DNA from 2 places in the Micromonospora parva genome. Region 2 is predicted to be linked to the other one. Evidence: riboswitches for the same ligand, from Rfam matches in the RefSeq annotation. Region 2 holds a riboswitch; the other holds the start of a gene.
What was found. Region 2 has a riboswitch for ZMP and ZTP ahead of AB0C03_RS07925 (glycine hydroxymethyltransferase). Riboswitches for the same ligand answer to the same signal wherever they lie in the genome.

Region 1 (11,149 bases), on a different contig from region 2:
TCGATTGTGGACACGGTGGTGCCGAAGCGGATCTCCACCTGGTCGCGTACCGCCTCGTACAATGCGGTTTCGAGGTCGCCGCGGAACACCGTCATGGTTCGGGGACCCAGCGCCGCCTCGGCGACCGCGGCGGGCACCGTGAGCTTCGGGCGACCGTCCGCCCGGACCAGCACTGTGGTGAACGGGCCCAACGCGTGGGTGGACAGCGCCGGAACCAGCCCGAGCCGCTCGGCCGCGTCGTAGCCGGCGCCGAGCAGGTTGACCAGGTAGCCACTGCTGCGCCGGGTCGGAGATCGTTCGACGACGAGCGGATGCCACCCGTCCTGCGCCAGACGTAGGGCCGTCGCGAGACCAGCTATGCCGGCCCCGACGATCACCGCTCGTTTCATCAGCACTCCCCAAGACCAGAATGAGCATCTGCTCAAACATTATGAGCAGATGCTCATCCCCGCACAACCCGCCTAGACTCAGGGAATGCCACGCGGAGTTCCCATCGCTGAGCCCCGGCAGCACCTCTTCGCCGCCGCCGAGCGCCTGATCGCCGCCGCAGGTCCCGGCCAGCTCACCAGCCGAGCCGTCACCGGCGAGGCCGGCGTCGCCACCGGGCTGCTCTTCGCCCACTTCGCGAACTTCGACGACTTCCTGGTGGGTTACGCCGTCGACCGCAGCTTCCAGATCGCCGGCACCGCGGCCGGCCTTCCCGCCCGCGCCGGCACCGGCACGATCGCCGCGAACCTCAGCGCGGCGATCCTCGCGACCCCGCTGATCGTCCTGCGCGGCGTCACCCGGCTGATGGCCTGCCGGCCGGCGTTGGCCGCACAGGTCGAGGCGGTACTGGGCACCGGCAGCACCGTGCCGCAGAGCCTCGAACGCGCCGTCGTCGACTACCTGAACGCCGAACGACAGCGCGGACGGCTACCAGCGGGCGTCGACACCGAGGCGCTGGCGCTGGCCGTGGTGGGCGTGCTGCACCACGTCGCCCTCATCGACGCGACCGACGAGGTGGCGCACGCACGCATCCAGCACACCGTGACCGCGCTGGTGGAAAGCTTCCCGGCCGTCACGTCCTGAGCCCGCCCCCTGGCCCGCACCGGCCCGCCGGCACCGTAGAGTTCTGCGGCGGCCGGACCGTTGATCAGCAGCTCAGCGGGCAGGGGCAACGGGAGGAACGGGTCGTGCGGGGTGCGGGTGTCCGGGTACTGATCGTCGGCGGAGGTGTCGCCGGACTGGCGACGGTGGCCGCGCTGCGCGAGTGGGGCGCGACGATCGACGTGGTCGAGCGGGCGTCCGGGCCGACCGGCTCCGGCACCGGGATCTACCTCACCGGCAACGCGACGCGGATGCTCGACGTCCTCGGTCTGCGCGAGCCGGTCGCCGACGTCGCCGTGGAGATCACCCGGCAGCGCAGCGCCAACCAGCGCGGGCGTCGCCTCTTCGACATCGACGTGGCAGCGCTCTGGCGGGGCGTCGGGCCGTGCGTGTCATTGCCCCGCGCGCAGCTGCACCGGGCGCTGCTCGACGGCGTCGGCGACGCCCCGATCCGCTGGGGCCGCCAGCCGGTCGCGCTGTTGCAGGAGGGCGGCCAGGTCGCCGTCGAGTTCGACGACACCAGCACCGACCGGTACGACCTGGTGATCGGCGCGGACGGGGTGCACTCGACCGTCCGCCGGCTCGCCTTCGACGGCCAGGCCGCCCGCGACCTCGGGCAGTACGCGTACCGGTGGGTCGCTCCGCGGATCGACGACGACCCGGTCTGGTCGGTGCAGTTGGGGCGCGGGAGGCAGTTCCTGACGATCCCGATCGGCGCCGAGCAGACGTACTGCTACTACAACGACGGCCCGGTGGCCGAGCGGCAGGGCTGGCGCGACGACCTGGCTGCGACGTACAGCGAGCCGGTGGCCACCATGCTCAAGGCCCTGGACTACGACGACAGCACCCTGCACGCCGGGCCGAACCAGGAGGTGGTGCTCGACTCCTGGGCCCGGGGGCCGGTGCTGCTGGTCGGCGACGCCGCCCACGCCACCTCGCCGAACATGGCCCAGGGTGCGGCGATGGCGCTGGAGGACGCTGTCGTGCTCGCCTCGTCGTTGGCCGCCGCCGATTCCGTCGCCGACGCGCTGCGCGCTTTCGAGGCGCGGCGCCGCCCACGGACGAACTGGGTGCTCAGCCAGACGCACCGCCGCGACAAGGCCACCGGGCTCCCGCCCGCGCTACGCGACCTGGTGATGCGCCGCCTCGGCGAGCAGATGTTCCGCTCGAACTACGGGCCGCTGTTCGCCCAGCCCTGACCGGCGCTGCTCACGGCACCTGGCCCGGCCGGTCGACGATGGCGACCCGCAGGACGGCGGCGGCCGACTCCAGTGACTCCTTGCCGTTGCGTATCACCGAGTTGCGGGTGCCGAGGTAGACGTGGGAGTCCCTATCGAAGATGAGGTCCACGTTGCCACCGATCACACCGGGCATCCGAATCGCCACCCCGTGCCGGCCGGCGGCGTCCACCACGTCGCCGGAGATGACGACCGCCCCGGGCTCCCGTGCCAGCACCTCGTACAGCGCCGCCAGCGCTCGGGGTGGCACGTAGCCGCGAAGCATCGACCGCGCTGTGGTGTACGCCATGCTCTCGTCCCCGTACACGGCCTCCTCGTCGGCGCCTTCGGGAAGGTGCAGGTCGACCGGGTGCTTCCGGAGGTATCGCAGCAGCGCGTCCGGGTCGGTGGGCAGGCCGCCGTGGTACGCGGGCGGCTGGAACGCGTCAAGCTTCTTCTCGGGATCGCCGGCATCGTTCATACGGAGCTCCCTCAGCCCGCTCCACCCGTTCGGATCGGCCTCGGGTCGGTACCGCCCCTGGGTGTACGCGACTCCGCCGGCCGACTGCCACAGTTGGTTCCGGATCGTCAGGTACGGGCCGCTGTCCGGCAACTCCCGGGTCGTCGCCAGGATCTCCGTGAAGACGTACTGGTCGGGACGGGCGGTGAGCTCCGGTTGTTGCCGGGCGGCGTCGGCCGCCAGGTGGAAGATCTCCGACGCGCTGGCCGTCGGCGGCGGCTGATCACCCAGTTTGATCGTCTGGACCACCAGCGCACCGGCGGTCAACGTCACCGCCAGCCCGAACGCTCCGGCGAGGCGCCAACCGCTGAGAAACCGGGTACGGCGACCGGTGGGACGGGCCTCCGACGCCGCCTCGCCCCGATGGGCCACGTGTGCGGTCAGATCCCTGAGAAGTTGCTCCTCGAAACCCTGCGGCGACCGTTCGGTCTCGTTCATCGTCATCTCCGTCTCCTCAGGCGAGGGTGGTGGCAGGGCGGGCGAGCACGGCGCGGACGAGCCGACGGGCGCGATGCAGGCGGACCCGGGCGGCGACCGGCGACATCCCGAGCACTGTCGCCGCCTCCGCGACGGTGAGGCCGTCCACGGCGACGAGTTCGACAAGCGTCCGGGTGCCCTCGGGGAGGTCGCCCAGCGCCCGATACGTGCGGCGGGCGGCCTCCTCGGCGTCGATCCGCTCCTCGATCCGGGCGATGTCATCGGGGCCCAGGTCCCGCCGTCCGGCCAGACGACCGGCGACCCGCAGCCGTTGGGCCGCCCGACGCCGCTCGTCGCCGATGACGTTGCGGGCCACCCCGTACAGCCAGCCGATCTGGCTACCCCGGTCCGGCCGGTAGCCGGCCGCCGACTCGATCACCGCCAGGAACACGTCGGCGGTGAGGTCGGCGGCGAGGTGTGGATCGTCGACCCGCCGCGCCACGAACCGGCCCACCGCCTCCAGGTGCCGCCGGTAGAAGACCTCGAAGGCCACCGGATCGGTGCCGATGCCGGAAATGTCGTCATCGGCTCGGTCGGGCTCACTCACGGGCCGTCCTCTCTCGCGCCTTCACACCCCTTCTTCGTACGGCGGAGCGCGGGTGTTACGCCGTAATGCCGCTTCCCGCCCGGCGCGGAACGCGGCGCTGCCGGTCCAGTTGGGCAACCGCCCTGGTGATGCGGCATTATCGAAGCACCGGCGACTGGCGGCACGGGGATGGTGAAACCATCGGGGAGCCTCTCGCGGGCGTCGACCGCCTGGGCGCCTGCGTCGAGGGACCATCGTGACCACGACCAGCCCATCCGTCGACAACCGCAACCCGTCGGGCACGGCCCGACTCCTGCCGGGCGCACCAGTCGCCGCAGCCGTCCTGGCCGAAACCGCGGCTGCCGCCACCCGTCTGCGCGAGCGCGGCATCACACCGAGCCTCGCCACCATCCTCGTCGGCGACGACGACGCCAGCGCCGGTTACATCGCCATCAAGCAGCGTCAGGCCGCCGCGCTCGGGTTCGACTCCCCGCACGCGCACCTGCCGGCCACCGCCACCCAGGCGGAGCTGCACCAGGCCATCGCCCGGTTCAACAACGACCCGGCCGTGCACGGACTGCTCGTGCAGTACCCCGTTCCGGGGCACCTGGACTACGACGCCGCGCTGCAGACCATCGACCCGGACAAGGACGTCGACGGCATGCACCCGCTCAACATGGGACGCCTCGCCGTCGGGCTGCCCGGCCCGCTGCCGTGCACCCCCGCCGGCATCGAAGCCCTCCTGGCGTACCACGAGATCCCCGTCGCCGGTCGCGAGGTCGTCATCCTCGGCCGGGGCGCCACCCTGGGCCGCCCCCTGGCCATGCTGCTCGCCCAGAAGCGCCCGACCGCCAACGCCGCCGTCACCGTCGTGCACACCGGCGTGCCCGACTGGGACCGCTACACCCGCCGCGCCGACATCCTCGTCGCCGCCGCCGGCGTACCCGGCATCGTGCGGCCTGAGCACGTCAAGCCCGGCGCGGTCGTCATCGGCGCCGGCGTCCGCTACGACGGTCGGCGGCTCCTGCCCGATGTGGACGAAGCGTGCGCCGAGGTCGCCGGCGCCATCACGCCCCGGGTCGGCGGGGTCGGCCCGACCACCGTCGCGATGCTGTTCCGCAACGCGGTACGCGCCGCCGAACGCGCGAGCCAGTAACCCGGTCGCCGAGATCGCCTGATGCTGAGCAGCCCGGTCGTCCACAGCTACTCGGCATCAGGTGATCCAACGGGCTTTCTGCGGTTGGAGATCTCCTCCAGGTGCTGAAGCTGGTGCTGCCGGACCATCTCGTCCCAGACGCCCTGGTCGTAGTCCGGATCCGGCGGGATCCATTTGTGCGAGTTGTCGCTGTAGTGGAACCGCTCATCGCCCCGTCGGATCAGACTCACCGGACCCAGCCCAGGAAACGCCGGTGCAGCAGCCCGGCGGGCACCCAGGTCAGATCCTCGGCCGCCCAGACCAGGTAGAACCCCATATAGAGGGCCAACGACACAGGTGTGCCCTCGAACTCTGCAACCAGCTCGGTGCGCCGGGTCCGGCAGGGCCAATGTGCAGCGCAGCCGCCGCAGGTCCACACCGGAAGGACCGGGCCGTGGGTGGTCACGGCCGACCATCCAGGAAGCGCCGGATGGCCGACCGGGCGTGCCAGCGGACCGCCCATTCCGCCTGATAACAGGGGTACGGGGACAGCCGCGCCCACCACCAGCGACAGCCGGCGCAGAGCCCGTCAACGCCGGGCAGGTGCACGGACAAGATTCGTCCGACCTGATCCTCGGTCACTCCTGCTCCTCCCCTGGCCAGTGGCCTCGGCGGATCGGGATGCGGTGCCGGGCTCGGCACGGCAGGTCGGCGCCACATCGGCAGATCCGCCGCCACCGCTGCCACGACCAGACCGGCCGATGGCGCCGAGCCAACGTCAGCGCCACCGCCAGCAGGTAGTCGTCGTACGGCACGTGTTTGGGCACCCGACCTCCGCGCGAGTTGTCGCGCCGTCGCCTGGCGTGACCACTTCACCACACACCACTCAGCCGTGTCTTGTCAATCTGCAAGTGACAATAGTCAACTGAAAGTCGCGCCTACGTTCAGGTCGTGAAGCGACCGCGCTTGTACGGGCCTGGCGAGTTGGCCGCCCTGTTCAACGTGTCGCGCCAGCGGGTACTCCAGATCACCCGCCGACCCGGCTTCCCCGAGCCGGTGGCCCGCCTCATCGGGACGACCATCTGGGACGCGGACGAGGTGGACGAGTGGGCCAAGCACAATCGCCCACCACGCCCAACTGAGGGCGACGAAGACCGCTAATCCCGCAAATCAGGAGCTGATCCGATCGGGCATGGAGACTTCGGATCGCCTGGTCTGGCGCAAGTCGAGCCACAGCGACAACAACGGCGGCGCTTGTGTCGAGGTCGCCGAACTGCATACGAGCATCGCGGTGCGCGACAGCAAGGACCCCAACGGGTCGACCCTTCGCTTCACGAGAGGCGCCTGGACGGGGTTCGTGCGCAGCATCCGGTAGCTCCCGGCCGCAATACCAGAGCAGCAGGCATGCCGTGCCCTCGGCCGACCCCTAGCAGTGGAGGCCCGTTCCGGCTGCCCAGCGGATGGCGATGCCCGCGGGGTGCGCCTACCGGCCGCTGTCCGGTTGGGGGGCCTCCAGGCGCCGGGCGATCTGTTCGATGGCGGTGAGGTCCTCTGGCGTGAGCCGGTCGATGAAATGGCGTCGTACCGACTCGACGTGGGCGGGTGCGGCCGTGGTGAGGGCGCCCAGGCCCTCTTCGGTAAGCACGAGGAGGCAACCTCGACCGTCGGCCGGGTCGGGAGTGCGCCGGAGTAGGCCGCGCTCCTCCATCCGGCTGGCGTGCCGGGACAGCCGGCTGCGGGACCAGCCCATCTTGTCGGCCTGCGCGTGCAGGGTGCTGGTGTGGTCGGGTCTTTCCGACAGGGTGCTCAGCACCTCGTAGTCGGGCTCCGAGAGTCCGATCGCCGCCAGGTCACCCGAGGTGCCGGCCTGGACGGTCACCATCACCCGCAGAAACGCGCGCCACGCCCGCTCCTCGTCCGGGTTCAACCAGTGCACCTGCGCTACCTCAGGTCTCGTTGACATGTAAACAACCTACCCCTATATTTCGTTTCCATGTCAACGAAACCGCTCCGCCTCCTCGTCCTGGTATGCAGCACGCGCCCAGGGGCCCTCGGCCCGGTGATCGGGCAGTGGTTGATCGACGCGATCACGCCCTGCGCCGCCGAGCTTGGCGTCGAGTTGGTGCCAGTGGCCCTCGTCGACCTGAATCTGCCGTTCCTCGACGAGGAGGAACATCCGTCGTCGGGCATCTACCGGCAGGAACACACCCGTCGGTGGAGTTCGATCGTGGACGCGGCGGACGGTTTCATCGTGGTGACACCGGAATACAACTACGGGATGCCGGCGACCCTGAAGAACGCGCTGGACTACCTCGGCCGCGAGTGGGCGTGGAAGCCGATCGGCTTCGTCAGCTACGGCAACACGTCGGCCGGCACGCGGTCGGTCCAGCACGCCAAGCAGGTCGTGACTACGCTGCGACTGGTCCCGTTGGGCGCCACGGTCGCGATCCGCATCGGTGACGCGTTGGACGACGGACGGCTGCGCCCCGACGCCGCGCGCGATGCGGCGAGCCTAGGCCTCCTGAACGAACTGGTCCGGGTCTCCCACGCCCTCCGGCCGATGCGCGAACGGGCAGGCGCCGGGACGGTCGCTGGCCCCGTGCCGGGCTCGTATGCGCGGCGGCTGACCCCCGACGACGCGCCCGAGGTCACCGTGCTGCAGCGGTGCTGCTGGGTAGAGGAAGCCGTCGTCAACGACACCTTGGCCATACCTGCCCTGCACGAGTCGCTGGAGCAGGTCCGCGAGTGGCTGGCGGACCAGCACACCACGGGCGTCTGGCTGGACGGTCGACTCCTGGGCATGGTGCGTACCCGCCGCGCGGGCACCGACTGGCACGTGGGACGCCTCGCCGTCGTACCGGACCTACGCGGTCACGGGCTCGGCCGGTGGCTCCTGCGCACCGCCGAAGCCGCCGCCGACCCGGGCATCCGCCGCATCGTCCTGTTCACAGGTTCCAATAGCCAGCGGAACATCAACCTTTACCACAGCGAGGGATACGAGCTCGTGCCATCGACCAGCACGGACGGAACCGCGCTCCTCACCAAGGACGCTGAACCTACGCCCGAGCACCGACACTCGAGACTCGGTGAGAATGCACGCTCATAGCCGCTGGCTGGGCGCTTACCTCTGCACGCGCCCGGGGATGGAAGAGCCTGGAAACGGCGCTGCCCCGGCCTCCCAGAAGGGGAGCCGGGGCAGCGCTTATTGCCTACGTCAGCTGCAGCCGCTGGTGGAGCCGCAGCCCTCGCAGACGTAGCAGCTACCGGCCGGGCGCATCTTCGTACCGCAGGTGAAGCAGAGCGGCGCGTCGGCGGCCTTGCCGATCACGGCCTCCAGCAGTTCGGTGCTGGAACCCACTGTCGGAGCCGGCTTGGCGACGGCCACGTCGGCCATCTCCTGGGCCGGCTGGGCGACAGCCTCAGTCTTGGCCGGAGCCTCGACCGGCGCGGATGACGCCATCGCGGTGAGCTCGGCGCCGGTGACCCCGGCGGCCTCCGCGTCGGCTTCGGCCCGCAGCTGGGCGGCCCGCTCGCTGGCGGTGAAGATGCCCAGCTCGGCGCGGCGCTCGTAGGGCAGGAAGTCCAACGCCAGGCGACGGAAGATGTAGTCCATCACCGAGGCGGCCATCCGCACGTCCGGGTCGTCGGTCATGCCGGCCGGCTCGAAGCGCATGTTGGTGAACTTGCTGACGAACGTCTCCAGCGGCACGCCGTACTGCAGGCCGATGCTGATGGCCACCGAGAAGGCGTCCATCACGCCGGCCAGGGTGGAGCCCTGCTTGGACATCTTGAGGAAGACCTCACCGAGGCCGTCGTCCGGGTAGGACGACGCGGTCAGGTAACCCTCGGCGCCACCGACGGAGAAGCTGACCGTCTCGGACGGGCGCTTCTTCGGCAGGCGCTTACGCACCGGCCGGTACTCGATGACCTTCTCGACCGCGGCCGGCGCGGCGGCTGCGGTGTCGACGGCGGCCGGCTCGGTGGCCTTGTTGTTCTTGGCCACCGAGAGCGGCTGGCCGACCTTGCAGTTGTCGCGGTAGATCGCCAGCGCCTTCAGGCCGAGCTTCCAGCCCTCGAAGTAGATCTTCTCGACGTCCTCGACGGTGGCCGCCTCCGGCATGTTGACCGTCTTGGAGATCGCGCCGGAGACGAACGGCTGGATGGCCGCCATCATCCGCACGTGACCCATCGGGGCGATCGTCCGCTCGCCCATGGCGCAGTCGAAGACCGCGTAGTGCTCCGGCTTGAGGCCGGGGGCGTCCACCACGTGGCCGTGGTCGGCGATGTGCTCGACGATCGCCTCGACCTGCTCCTCGGGGTAGCCGAGGCTGCGCAGGGCGCGCGGCACCGTCTGGTTGACGATCTGCATCGAGCCGCCGCCGACGAGCTTCTTGAACTTGACCAGCGCCAGGTCCGGCTCCACGCCGGTCGTGTCGCAGTCCATCATGAAGCCGATGGTGCCGGTCGGGGCCAGGACGCTCGCCTGCGCGTTGCGCCAACCGAACTTGTCACCGATCTTGTTGCCCTGGGTCCACTGCTTGGTCGCCTCGCGGACGATCGCGGTGGCCACCGGGCTGGTCGGCTTGATCTCGTCGTTGGCCGCCGCGTGCTTGCGCATGACCCGCTTGTGCGGCTCGGCGTTGCGGGCGTAGCCGTCGTACGGGCCGACGACGCCGGCCAGCTCGGCCGAGCGGCGGTAGGCGGTGCCGGTCATCAGCGAGGTGATCGCCGCGGCGACCGAGCGGCCCTGGTCCGAGTCGTACGGCAGGCCGGTGGCCATCAGCAGGGCGCCGAGGTTGGCGTAGCCGATGCCGAGCTGCCGGTAGGCGCGGGACGTCTCACCGATCTTGTCGGTCGGGAAGTCCGCGAAGCAGATCGAGATGTCCATCGCGGTGATGACGAACTCGACGGACTTGACGAACTTCTCCACCTCGAAGCCACCGTCGGCGCGGAGGAACTTCATCAGGTTGAGCGAGGCGAGGTTGCACGAGGAGTTGTCCAGGTGCAGGTACTCCGAGCACGGGTTCGACGCGGTGATCCGGCCGGTCTCCGGGCAGGTGTGCCAGTCGTTGATCGTGTCGTCGTACTGCAGGCCCGGGTCGGCGCACTCCCAAGCGGCCTGGGCGATGGAACGGAAGAGCTTCTTCGCCTCGATCGTCTCGATGGTCGAGCCGTCGAGCCGACCCCGCAGGTCGAACCCGCCGTCGTTCTCCACCGCCGTCATGAACTCGTCGGAGACGCGGACCGAGTTGTTGGCGTTCTGGTACTGCACGCTGACGATGTCGGAGCCGCCGAGGTCCATGTCGAACCCGGCGTCGCGCAGCGCGCGGATCTTGTCCTCCTCGCGCGCCTTGGTGACCACGAACTCCTGGATGTCCGGGTGGTCGACGTCGAGGATGACCATCTTGGCCGCCCGGCGGGTCGCGCCGCCGGACTTGATGGTGCCGGCCGAGGCGTCCGCGCCGCGCATGAAGCTGACCGGGCCGGAAGCGTTGCCGCCGGAGGAGAGCAGCTCACGGGACGAACGGATGCGCGACAGGTTGACCCCGGAGCCGGAGCCGCCCTTGAAGATCAGCCCCTCCTCCTTGTACCAGTCGAGGATCGAGTCCATCGAGTCGTCGACGGCCAGGATGAAGCAGGCGCTGACCTGCTGCGGCGACGGCGTGCCGACGTTGAACCAGACCGGCGAGTTGAAGCTGAACACCTGGTGCAGCAGCATCCAGGTCAGCTCGTGCGCGAAGACCTCGGCGTCGGCCGGGCTGGCGAAGTAGCCGTACTCCTCACCGGCGGTGCGGTAGGTGTTGACCACCCGGTCGATCAGCTGCCGCAGCGACCACTCCCGCTCCGGGGTCCCCACCGCGCCCCGGAAGTACTTGGTGGTGACGATGTTCGCCGCGTTGACGCTCCACGACTCCGGGAACTCGACCCCCCGCTGCTCGAAGTTGATCGAGCCGTCCCGCCAGTTCGTCATCACGACGTCACGGCGCTCCCAGGAGACCTCGTCGTACGGGTGGACCCCCTCCGTCGTCCACACCCGGTCGATCTTCAGCCCCGCGCCTGCCTTGCTTCGTGAACGGCTAGTTGTCACGCCGTCGCCCCCCTCGTCTGCGCGGTGCCCCACCGCGCGTCCCAATCTCTCGAAAAACCGTGAAGACTCAGTTGGTACGGCCGGCGGCCTCAACCGC
Region 2 (11,149 bases):
ACCGGGCAGGGACGGGGCTGCACGACGGGCTCTCGTGGAATCCGCGGATCAGTTACGACTACGAGCCGAAGTTCACTCTCGACCAGGCCGAACTGGTCATGAATCCCGCCGACTTCGACCGGATCGGTGAGCGCACCGCCCTGGATGCCAGCCTGTCGGTCGTCCCCAACGGCAGCCAGTTCGACTTCTACCACTCCTCGGATTTTGGCCGGCAGGTGCAGAAGTTCCGCGGGGACCTCGCCCGTCCCGCGCAGGTAAGGGTGTACGCCGACACGACGGCCAACCGGTTCCGCAATCCGCACGGCCTCGACGGGCAGTGGTGGATCGCGAGCGTGTACCGCACCGAGGAGGGTCACCTACTCGCGTTCTGCCACATCGAGAACGCCGACCCGCAGACGTCGGGGTGGTGGGCCGGCGGGTTGGCGTACTCCACCGACAACGGGGAGCACTTCACCCTGCTGGGCAAGACACTCGCCGCCCGTAAAAAGGCACCCGACGGTTCGACCGACAACATCGGCGGAATGCCATTCGTGCTCAAGGACGGCTTCTTCCACGTGTACTTCACCGAGTTCGGCATGCCGGTCGTCGCCCGCGCCCCGGTCGCCGAGGTGATCGACGCCGCCAAACGCGGCACGGTCAGCCCGTGGACCAAATACCACGGAGGCGCCTGGAACGAGCCCGGCATGCACGGACAGGCCACCGAGGTCGTCGCTGCCAGCCCGACGAACTCCTACGACTCCCACGCCGGCGCCGCCTACAGCACCTACCTCGGCAAGTACCTGCTCACCGGTGGCAGCGGCGGCCAGGGCCAGGGCATCTTCCTCGCGTTCGGCGACGACCCGGCACGCTTCGACACCCCGTCGTGGCTCCTGAGCAGCAACGCGAACAGCAAGGCCACCCTTCAGCCCTACGAGACCATCGTCGGGGTCGACGGTTCCACCAATGGCGTCGTGGGCCAGCAGTTCTACGTCTACTACGGCTACTTCTTCCGCTGGCCGCACGACGGAGTCGACCTCCCGAAGCACATGCGCTGGTTGTACCGGCAGAAGGTGACCCTGAACGCCGCCGGATTCGACCGCAACACCGTCAGCCTGAGCACCGATGCCAGCAAGAAGCAGGGTGAGAACGGAGTGCGCTACCAGGAGTACGACGGCACCGCGTACACCGACATGACGTGGTCGGACAGCGACCAGCGCTGGCACGGCACCTCGGCGTTCTCACTGCTGGACTCCATCGGCTGGCATCCGGATGGCAACCGCGACTCGGTGCGGGTCTGGACGGCGCCACGAGCCGGCACGGTGCGCGTCGGCGCCGACCTCGACGGCATTCGCGCCGGCGGCGGCTCCGGCGCCGACGGCGTCCGTGTGAAGATCGTCAAGAATGGGCTGCCCGTCTGGCCGGCCACCGGCTACGCGGCGGTCGAGCCAGCCAGCACCCTGCCCTTCGAACCCGTGGACATGACGGTGGCCGCCGGCGACCGGATCGCCTTCCACGTCAACCAGAACGTCACCTCCGCCTATGACACCACCCTCTGGCTCCCGACCCTGACCTACACCGGGGGTAGCCGGGTCAGCTGGTCCGGTAACGGCGACTTCGGCGGCGTTCAGGGCGCGGCCCAGTGGTCGTACGAGGAGTACGACGAGGGTGCCGGCGGCACCCCGATGACGTGGGACGCCGCCCAACAGCTGTGGCACGGCACAGCGCCGTACCTACAGATCGGGCCGGTCTCGCAGCACGCCGACGGCAACCGTGAGTCGGTGCGGGCCTGGGTCGCTCCGCGTGCCGGCAGGGTTCGGATCACCTCGGCGCTGGGCGACCTCTACACCGACAACGGCTCGGGGGCCGACGGCGTGCTGGTCCGGTTGACCCGGAACGGGACGAACGTCTGGCCATCCACCGGTAGGCAGAAGGTCGGTCCGGTGGACCGGGTCCCGTTCCCGATGATCGAGCTGAGCGTGGCCGCGGGTGACACCCTGCGCTTCCACCAACACCAGAACGGCACGAGCGCCTACGACACGACCAACTGGGTGCCGAAGATCGCATATCAGCCGTGAGGCTCCGCCCCACCGGCCCTCCTACCCCACCGGCCCTCGACTGAGGGCCGGCGAGCCGGACACGGTTACCGTCGGCGGCGCCCGGGTAGGGGGGCCGCATGGCGGAACTGGCAACCCTCTGGATCGTCCGGCACGGCGAGAGCACCGCGAACGTCGCGGCGACGCAGGCCGAGGCGTCGGGCGCGGAGCTGATCGACCTCACCCACCGCGACGCGGACGTGCCGCTCTCCGCGACCGGCGAGGACCAGGCTCGGGCGACCGGCCGTTGGCTGGCCGAGCTGCCGGACGCGAAGCGCCCGAACGTGGCGGTGGTGTCGCCCTACCTGCGCGCGGTGCAGACCTCGCGGCTGGCGCTGGACGGCACCGACATTCCCGTGCACCGCGACGAGCGGCTGCGCGACCGGGAGCTGGGCATCCTCGACGGGTTGACCGGGCACGGGGTGCGCCGGCGCTACCCGGACGAGGCCGAGCGTCGGGAGCGGTTGGGCAAGTTCTACTACCGGCCGCCGGGTGGGGAGTCCTGGACCGACGTGGCGTTGCGGCTGCGGACGCTGCTGGGCGACCTGCGCCGTGATCACGAGGGTTGCCGGGTGCTGCTCTTCGGCCACGACGCGCTGGTCTTCCTGCTTCGTTATCTGGTGGAGGGGTTGACCGAGGACGAACTGATGGCGCTCACGCGGCAGGACGTCATCGCCAACTGTTCGATCACCGAGTGGTCGGCGGACGGTGACGACCGCCTGGCGCTCACCGCCTTCAACGATGTCGCGCACCTGCGTCAGCAGGGCGCCCAGCCCACCAGGGAGGACGAGATCCATGCCGAGCCGGTCTGAGGTGAAGGTGATCACCCCGGCGTTGCTGCGGGACTGGGCGCTGCCGGTGCCGGTCGGTGGGAAAGAGAGCCGGGGCACCGTGCTGGTGGTCGGCGGTTCCCGCTTCACGCCGGGCGCGGTGCTGCTCGCCGGGGTGGCCGCGTTGCGCGCCGGCGCCGGGGTGCTCCAGCTGGCCGCCGCCGAGTCCAGCGCCGCCGCGCTGAGCATCCAGGTGCCTGAGGCGCTGGTGGTCGGGCTGCCGGAGACCGCCGACGGCGCGGTGGCCGCCGACCGGGACGGACAACTCGGCGACCTGGTCGCGCAGGCCGATGTGGTGACGCTCGGCCCGGGTCTGAAGGCCATCGAAGAGACCAACCGCCTGCTGGGCCTGGTCCTGGAGGCGGCCCGCCCGGACACGTCGCTGGTGCTCGACGCGTACGCCCTCGGCGCGCTCAGCCACGCACCGGACCTGCTGGTCGGCTCCGGTCGACCGGTGGTGCTCACCCCCAACGTCACCGAGGCGGGGCACCTGCTCGGGCGGGACCCGGGCGACGACCTGGACGCCGAGGCGGCCGAGCTGGCCGCCCGGTACGAGGCGGTCGTGTCGCTGTACGGGCACGTGGCCGCCCCGGACGGGCGGGGTTGGCGGGAGGAGAGCGGCGACGCCGGGCTGGGCACCTCCGGCAGCGGGGACGTGCTCGCCGGGTTGCTGGCGGGGCTGCTGTCCCGGGGTGCCGACCCTGCGCAGGCGGCCTGCTGGGGCTCGTTCGCGCACTCGGTGAGCGGCCAGCGGCTGATTCCCCGCTACGGCCGGATCGGCTTTCTGGCTCGGGAGTTGCTCGACGAGATCCCCCGCACCCTGGCGATGGTCTGAGACGGTTTCATCTGTTTCCGCAGTCGGCGTGGGGGTACCGAAAACCCACCAGCGGAGACTTTTCAGGGAGGTCATACCGGTGTCGACCGATGCCATCGTCCTGCTCAAAGAGGACCACAAGGAAATGCGCCGCCTGTTCAAGGCCTTCCAGGACGCCGAGGAGGGGCCGGCGAGCCAGCGGCAGAAGCTGGTGGACCAGATCCTGGAGGCGCTGACGGTGCACACCTATCTGGAGAACGAGGTGATGTATCCGGAGGTCCGCCGGCTGCTGCCCGACCTGGAGGACGACATTCTCGAGTCGTACGAGGAACACCACGTCGCCGACGTGCTCTGCGCCGAACTGGCCGCCATGGACGCCGACGACGAGCGGTTCACCGCCAAGACGACAGTGCTGATCGAGAACGTCACCCACCACGTCGAGGAGGAAGAGCAGGAGTGGTTCCCCAAGGTCCGCGACGCGCTGGGCCGCAAGCAGTTGCAGGAGATCGGCGAGAAGATGATCGCGTTGCGGGCGGACGCGCCGCGTACCCCCACCGCGCCGAAGGCGATCAAGAAGGCGATGGACGCGGTGACCGCCTGAGGCCGCCACTCACCACGAAGCTCACGACGAAGGGCCCGGCTCACGCCGGGCCCTTCGTCGTGCACCGCCCGCACAAGCCCACACCACGCCCACGCCCACGCCCACGCCCACGCCCACGCCCACGCCCACGCCCACGCGATCTTGCAGTTTCTGTTGCTGGTTAGCGATGTTTGGTGGGTTTTGTCGCGACAGAAAGTGCAAGATCGCGGAGGCGGGGGGCGGGGGGCGGGGGGGGTCAGTGCGGGCGGGGGGGTCAGTTTCCTGATCCTGGCTCGGCCATCCGGCGGTGCTGCTCGGACTTGAGCTTGTCCGGGATGATCTTGCCGGCGGCGGTCTGCACCTTGTTCAGCAGCGACCCGGCGGTGACCGTCTGATCGCCCCTCATCATCGCCTCGAAGCCCTGGGCGGCGACCTTCGCCGGGTCGTCCTTCTTACCCGAGCCGACCCGGGTGTCCTCCATCTCGGCGCGGTCGAAGAACTCCGTGTCGGTTGGTCCAGGCATGAGCGAGGTCACCGTGACGCCGGTGTCCTTCAACTCGTTGCGCAGCGCCTCGGCGAAGGACTGCACGAACGACTTCGACGCGTTGTAGACCGCCTGGAACGGCCCCGGCATGGTCGAGGCGATCGACGAGGTGAAGAGCACCCGGCCCGCACCCCGCTCGACCATCCCCGGCAGCAGTCGCTTCGCCAGGTGCACCGTCGAGCGCACGTTGAGGTCGACGATCTCCGGCTCGTCGGCGAGGTCGGTGCCGCCCACGAAGGCGCCGCCGGCACCCCGGCCGGCGTTGAGCGCCAGCGCGTCCAGCGGTCGTCCGGTCGCGGTGACGGCGGCCACCAACTCCGTCACGCCCTGCTCGCGGGCCAGGTCGACGCGGACCGACCAGATCTGCGGTCCGCCGTCCCGGCGCAGCTGCTGTGCCGCCAACTCGATGCCCTCGTCCTCGGCGGCGATGACCAGGTCGAAGCCGTGCTCACCGAACTGCGCCGCCAGTTCGTACCCGATCCCGCTGGAGGCCCCGGTCACCAGGGCGAGCGGCCGGTCGGAGGTGGGTGTGGTCATGTTCTCGACTCCTTCTGTGCGAACCCTGGCCGCACCCGTGACGGTGCGGTGGTCCCCTACCGTGTGCCCCGCGACGCAGCGCCCAACCACATCGGCGGGGGTCGCCTCCCGGAGGGCGGCCCGAACGACCGGGCCCGGCCCGGTACGATCGTCGCGGGCCGTTACTGGCGCGTGGGGATGGATAACCATCGGGGAGCGGCCCCGTCATGAGGACGTCTGCCGAGCGCCTGGGCCTTCCGCACGTCTGTAGGAGGTCGCATGTCCCGCAACGCCGAGTCCACCGCATTCCGCAGCGCCCTTGAGGTGATCCGGGCTGTCGAGCCGCGGGTCGCCGACGCCATCGGCGCCGAGCTGACCGACCAGCGGGAGTCACTCAAGCTGATCGCCAGCGAGAACTACGCCTCCCCGGCGACCCTGCTGGCGATGGGCAACTGGTTCAGCGACAAGTACGCCGAGGGCACCGTCGGCCGCCGTTTCTACGCCGGCTGCCAGAACGTCGACACCGTCGAGGCGCTCGCCGCCGAGCACGCCCGGGAGCTGTTCGGCGCCGCGCACGCGTACGTGCAGCCGCACTCGGGCATCGACGCCAACCTGGTCGCCTTCTGGGCGGTGCTGGCCGACCGGGTGGAGTCCCCCGCCCTGAAGAAGGCCCAGGTCCGCCAGGTCAACGACCTCACCGAGGCCGACTGGTTCGCGCTGCGCCGCGAGCTGGGCAACCAGCGGATGCTCGGCATGTCGCTGGACGCCGGTGGCCACCTCACCCACGGCTTCCGGCCGAACATCTCCGGCAAGATGTTCGACCAGCGCAGCTACGGCACCGACCCGGCGACCGGCCTGATCGACTACGACCGGGTGGCCGAGGCCGCCCGGGAGTTCAAGCCGTTGATCCTGGTGGGCGGCTACTCGGCGTACCCCCGGAAGGTGAACTTCCGGATCCTGCGCGAGATCGCCGACTCGGTCGGCGCCACCTTCATGGTCGACATGGCGCACTTCGCGGGCCTGGTGGCCGGCAAGGTCTTCACCGGTGACTTCGATCCGGTGCCGCACGCGCACATCGTCACGACCACCACGCACAAGTCGTTGCGTGGCCCGCGCGGCGGCATGGTGCTCTGCCAGCCGGAGCTCGCCGACCAGGTGGACCGGGGCTGCCCGATGGTGCTCGGCGGCCCGCTTCCGCACGTGATGGCCGCCAAGGCGGTCGCGCTCGCCGAGGCCCGCCGGCCCGACTTCGCCGACTACGCCCAGCGGATCGTGGACAACGCGCAGGCGCTCGCCGAGGGCCTGCTGCGCCGGGGCGCGAAGCTGGTCACCGGTGGCACCGACAACCACCTGGTGCTGATCGACGTGTCCGGTTACGGGCTCACCGGCCGGCAGGCCGAGCAGGCCCTGCTCGACTCGGGCATCGTCACCAACCGCAACTCGGTCCCGCAGGACCCGAACGGAGCCTGGTACACGTCCGGCATCCGGATCGGCACCCCGGCGCTGACCACCCGGGGCCTCGGCACCGCCGAGATGGACCAGACCGCCGAGTTGATCCACACCGTGCTGACCCAGACCACCGCCGGCGCCAACGCCGACGGCACCCCGTCGAAGGCGAAGTACACCCTGGACCCGGGCCTGGCCGACAAGGTCGCCCGTCAGGCCACCGACCTGCTGGCCACCCACCCGCTCTACCCCGGCATCGACCTGGCCTGAGCGGCGGCACCCGCCGACGGCACCGCCGCCGGTGCCGCTCACTCACGGTGAGCGGCACCGGCGGCGGGCCGACACCCTCAGACGATGGGGCGCTTCAGGTGGTAGCGGTGGACTTCGGTGCTGCCCTGGACGTTGTTGACGTCCTCGGCGGCGGAGACCAGCTCCCACCCCTCCCGGCCGGCGCGGTTGAGGTGCGCGATGGCCGTGTCGCCGTACGCGGTGATGTCCTTGCGTGAGCCGTCCGGCGCGTACCAGACGAACGAGACGTGAAAATTGCGGCCCTGTCCCTGATAGCGACGGACGAGCAGGGCGTACTCCCAGGCAACCATGGGCCTTATTATGTCCGTCCAACCAGGACGGCGGCACACGGGTCGTCGCGCATTGCCATCAGGTGAACGCGGTGCGTCAACCCGCCCGCCGGGCCCGCTCGTCGGTGATCAGTGCCGCCAGCCGGTCCAACCCGACGTCGATCTGCTCCGGCGTGACCGCGCTGACCGACAACCGCAACGCGTGGACCGGCGCGGTGTCGTCGTAGAAGTGCGCCATCGGCGTCCACAGCACCCCGTGGTCGCGCGCCGAGCGGTCCAGCAACGCGTCGTCGACCGGGAACGGCACTGTCACCACCACGAAGAACCCGCCAGCCGGCACTGTCCACCGCACGGCCGCCGCGCCGTCCGCCCCGGGCGGGAACCGCCGGGCCAGGCCGGCCACCAGGTGGCGCAGGTTCCTGGTGTACGCGGACCGCTCCCGGGTGTTCGCGGCCACCAGACTGCAACCGTGCTCCAGCAGCCGGCCACCGATCACCGCCTGCGCGATCGGCGACGTGTTCACAGTGACCATGCTCTTGATCATGGCGAGTTGATCGGCGAACGGACCGACCCGCCCGTCCGGGCCGGCCACCCGCTGGTCGGCGACCACGTACCCGACCCGCGCCCCGGGGAGCACGGTCTTGGCGAACGAGCCGAGGTAGACGACCCGCCGCCCGGTGTCCAACGCCTTGAGGGTGGGCGGGCGCGATCCGTCGTCGACGGGGAACAGGCCGTAGGGGTTGTCCTCCAGCAGCAGCAGCTCCTCCTGCCCGGCCAGTTCCAGCAACCGCCGCCGGTGGGCGGTGTCGATGCTGACCCCGGACGGGTTGGCGAAGTCCGGCATCAGGTAACAGGCGCGCGGCCGCAGCCCCGCCGCCCGGGCCCGGCGCACCTGGGCGGCCAGGTCGGCCAGGTCGATCCCGGACGGCCCACCGGCCACCGGCCAGACCGGCAGGTCCACCAGCCGGGCCGCGCCGGTCAGCCCGACGTAGGTCGGTGCGACCGCCAGCAGCACGTCCGTCGGCCCGGCCCGCAACGCCCGCAGCACCAGGAACATGGCCTCCTGGCAGCCGACGGTCACCACGATGTCCTCGCCGTCGACGGTGATCCCCTCGTCGACGGCGAGGTTACGGGCGATCAGGTGGTGCACGATGCCCTTGGTCCGGCCGTACTGCAGCAGCAGCCGCCGGGCCTGTTCGGGTCGGTGCCCCAGGTCGTCGACGAGGTGCCGGTGGAAGGTGTCCAGGTGCCGGTGCACCGCCGCGAGGTCGAAGAACTCCTCGTACGGCCGGCCGGCCGCGAGGGACACCGCCGCCGGGTACCGCTCGGACACCTCGTTGAGGAAGTTCATCGACGTCAACGCCGGATCGCCCAGCGCGGGGTGCAGGTCGGCGACGGCCAGGTCGACAGGTTCGGTGGCGGTCACCGCTCAACCCACCCGGAGGGTACGCAGCTCGCCGGCCGCCACCGGATCGGCGCAGCCGGCCAGGGTCAGCGCGTCGGTCAGCTCGGCGGCGAGCAGCGCCAACGCGTCCCGGGCCGCCGGTTCGCCGCCGACGGCCAGCGCCCAGAGCAGCGGCCGGCCGACCAGCACCCCGGACGCACCCAACGCCAGCGCCCGCAGCACGTCGGTGCCGCTGCGGATGCCGCTGTCCAGCAGCACCTGGCAGCTGCCCCCGATCGCGTCGACGACCTCCGGCAGCATGGTGACGCTCGGCGGTGCACCGTCCAGTTGCCGCCCACCGTGGTTGGAGACGACCACCGCGTTCGCGCCGACCCGTACCGCCTCGGTCGCGTCCCGCGGATCCAGCAGCCCTTTGACCACCAGCGGCAGGTCGATCTGCTCGCGCAGCCACGCCAGGTCCGCCCAGCGCAGCGCCGGCGCGAACGACGCGGCGGTGTGCGCCGCGATCGCGGACACCCCGGGAGCACCGGAGTGCGCCAGCGCGTCCCGACCCTCGGGGAGGTTCGCGGCGACCACCTCAGCCGGCAGCCGGAACGCGTTGCGCAGGTCCCGGGGACGTCGGCCGAGCACCGGGACGTCCACGGTGACCACCAGTGCCCGGCACCCGGCCGCGACGACCCGGTCCAGCAGGTCACGGACGAGAGCCCGGTCGCGCAGCCAGTAGAGCTGGAACCAGACGTCCGCGCCCACGCCGGCCACCTGCTCGATCGGCGTGCTGCCCAGCGTGCTCGCCAGGTACGGGATGCCGGCCGCGCCGGCCGCCGCCGCGAGCCCCAGCTCCCCGTCCGGGTGCACCAGCCGCTGGTACGCCATCGGCGCCACTGCGACCGGCATGGCGTACCGGCTGCCGAGCAGGCCGGCGCCGAGGTCGACGGTGTCCACGCCACGCAGCACCCGGGGCAGCACCGCGATCCGGTCCAGCGCGTGCCGGTTCGCGGCGAGGGTCACCTCGGCCGCGCTGCCGCCGGCCAGGTAGTCCCACACGTCCGGCGCCAGCACGGTCCGGGCCCGCTCGGCGTAGTCGGCGAGCGAGACGGCCGGCAGGTCGGTCAGCACCCGCTCAGCCATCGGCCATCCCCGGGCCCGTCACGGCCGGCTCGTCCACCTGGGCGGCTTCCGGCCCGGCCGACAGCCCGAAGCGCTCCCGGAGAAAGGCGGCCGCGTTCTCCTGCGCCCGCCGCCCGTCGGTGAAGGTTCCCGGCATGGCGAAGAACCCGTGGATCATGCCCGGGTAGTGCGCCAGGCGGGTGGACACACCGGCGTCGCGCAGCCGCTCGGCGTACCGCTGCCCCTCGGCGCGCAGGGGGTCCAGTTCGGCGGTGATCACCAACGCCGGCGGCAACCCGGACAGGTCGTCGGCGAGCAGTGGCGAGGCCAGCGGATCCCGGGCGTGCTCCGGGTCGGAGAGGTAGTGCCTCCGGTACCAGGCGACCGAATGCCTGTTGAACAGCGCCGGGTCGTCGTCGCCGGCCGGGTCGCCGCTCTGGTCGGTGTTCGGGTAGATCAGCAGTTGCGCGGCGAGCGGCGGCCCGTCCGTCCGGCTGAGCAGGGTGACCGCCGCGGCCAGGTTCCCGCCGGCGCTGTCCCCACCCACCGCCAGCCGGGTCAGGTCCACACCCAGCGGGTCGGCGTGCCGGGCGATCCACGAGGTGGCGGCGTGGCAGTCGTGCACCGCCGCCGGAAAGGGGTGCTCCGGTGCGAGGCGGTAGCCGACGGTGATCACCTGACAGGGCACGGCGTTGGCCAGGCGCCGGCAGATGCCGTCGGCGGTGTCGATGCTGCCGAGCGTCCAGCCGCCGCCGAAGAAGTACAGCACCGTGGGCAACGGACCCGGCCCGCTCGGCCGGTACACCCGCAGCGGCAGCTCCCCGGCGGGGCCGGGGATGCGCTCGTCGCGTACCTCGGTCACCGGCTCGACCGGGCCGCCGCCGGCGCGGATCGCGGCCAGGTCCGCGGCGCGCGCCTCGGCGAGGGTCTGCGTGTACAGCGGCGGGGTGCCGGCCGCGGCACGGGCCGCCCGGTACGCCGCCACCTCCGGATGCAGCGTCATGTCGCTCCTATCCACCGGTGCTGACCAGCAGCTTGTCGATACCGCGCAGGAACAGGCTGCCGCTGTACGTCGGCGTCTCGGTGACGGTCAGCGCGGGGAACCGGGCGAACAGCCGGGGCAGCGCGAGGCGACCCTCCAACCGCGACACCGCCGCGCCCAGGCAGAAGTGCAGGCCGACACCGAAGGCCAGCGACGGTGGGCCGGCACGGGTCGGGTCGAAGGCGTCCGGGGCCGGGAAGCGGGCCGGGTCCCGG

Region 1: another riboswitch for ZMP and ZTP. It lies ahead of AB0C03_RS02890 (bifunctional 5,10-methylenetetrahydrofolate dehydrogenase/5,10-methenyltetrahydrofolate cyclohydrolase); the one in region 2 lies ahead of AB0C03_RS07925 (glycine hydroxymethyltransferase).

Annotation. Positions count from the first base shown of each region.
Region 1 covers NZ_JBEZFX010000001.1:649,864-661,012, forward strand. The annotation lists gene AB0C03_RS02865 (FAD-dependent oxidoreductase) at 1-389, opposite strand, end outside; gene AB0C03_RS02870 (TetR family transcriptional regulator) at 475-1,071, shown strand; gene AB0C03_RS02875 (FAD-dependent monooxygenase) at 1,176-2,288, shown strand; gene AB0C03_RS02880 (CU044_5270 family protein) at 2,299-3,270, opposite strand; gene AB0C03_RS02885 (RNA polymerase sigma factor) at 3,281-3,850, opposite strand; ZMP/ZTP riboswitch at 3,991-4,072, shown strand; gene AB0C03_RS02890 (bifunctional 5,10-methylenetetrahydrofolate dehydrogenase/5,10-methenyltetrahydrofolate cyclohydrolase) at 4,086-4,985, shown strand; gene AB0C03_RS02895 (hypothetical protein) at 5,033-5,215, opposite strand; gene AB0C03_RS02900 (hypothetical protein) at 5,603-5,791, opposite strand; gene AB0C03_RS02905 (helix-turn-helix transcriptional regulator) at 5,916-6,125, shown strand; gene AB0C03_RS02910 (DUF397 domain-containing protein) at 6,157-6,339, shown strand; gene AB0C03_RS02915 (MarR family winged helix-turn-helix transcriptional regulator) at 6,448-6,927, opposite strand; gene AB0C03_RS02920 (GNAT family N-acetyltransferase) at 7,027-8,070, shown strand; gene AB0C03_RS02925 (vitamin B12-dependent ribonucleotide reductase) at 8,179-11,052, opposite strand; gene nrdR (transcriptional regulator NrdR) at 11,120-11,149, opposite strand, start outside.
Region 2 covers NZ_JBEZFX010000002.1:583,296-594,444, forward strand. The annotation lists gene AB0C03_RS07900 (glycoside hydrolase family 183 protein) at 1-2,054, shown strand, start outside; gene AB0C03_RS07905 (histidine phosphatase family protein) at 2,153-2,884, shown strand; gene AB0C03_RS07910 (NAD(P)H-hydrate dehydratase) at 2,868-3,737, shown strand; gene AB0C03_RS07915 (hemerythrin domain-containing protein) at 3,817-4,317, shown strand; gene AB0C03_RS07920 (SDR family NAD(P)-dependent oxidoreductase) at 4,571-5,377, opposite strand; ZMP/ZTP riboswitch at 5,528-5,617, shown strand; gene AB0C03_RS07925 (glycine hydroxymethyltransferase) at 5,636-7,072, shown strand; gene AB0C03_RS07930 (hypothetical protein) at 7,150-7,401, opposite strand; gene AB0C03_RS07935 (aminotransferase-like domain-containing protein) at 7,478-8,806, opposite strand; gene AB0C03_RS07940 (alpha-hydroxy acid oxidase) at 8,810-9,913, opposite strand; gene lipP1 (LipP1 family hormone-sensitive lipase) at 9,906-10,895, opposite strand; gene AB0C03_RS07950 (cytochrome P450) at 10,903-11,149, opposite strand, start outside.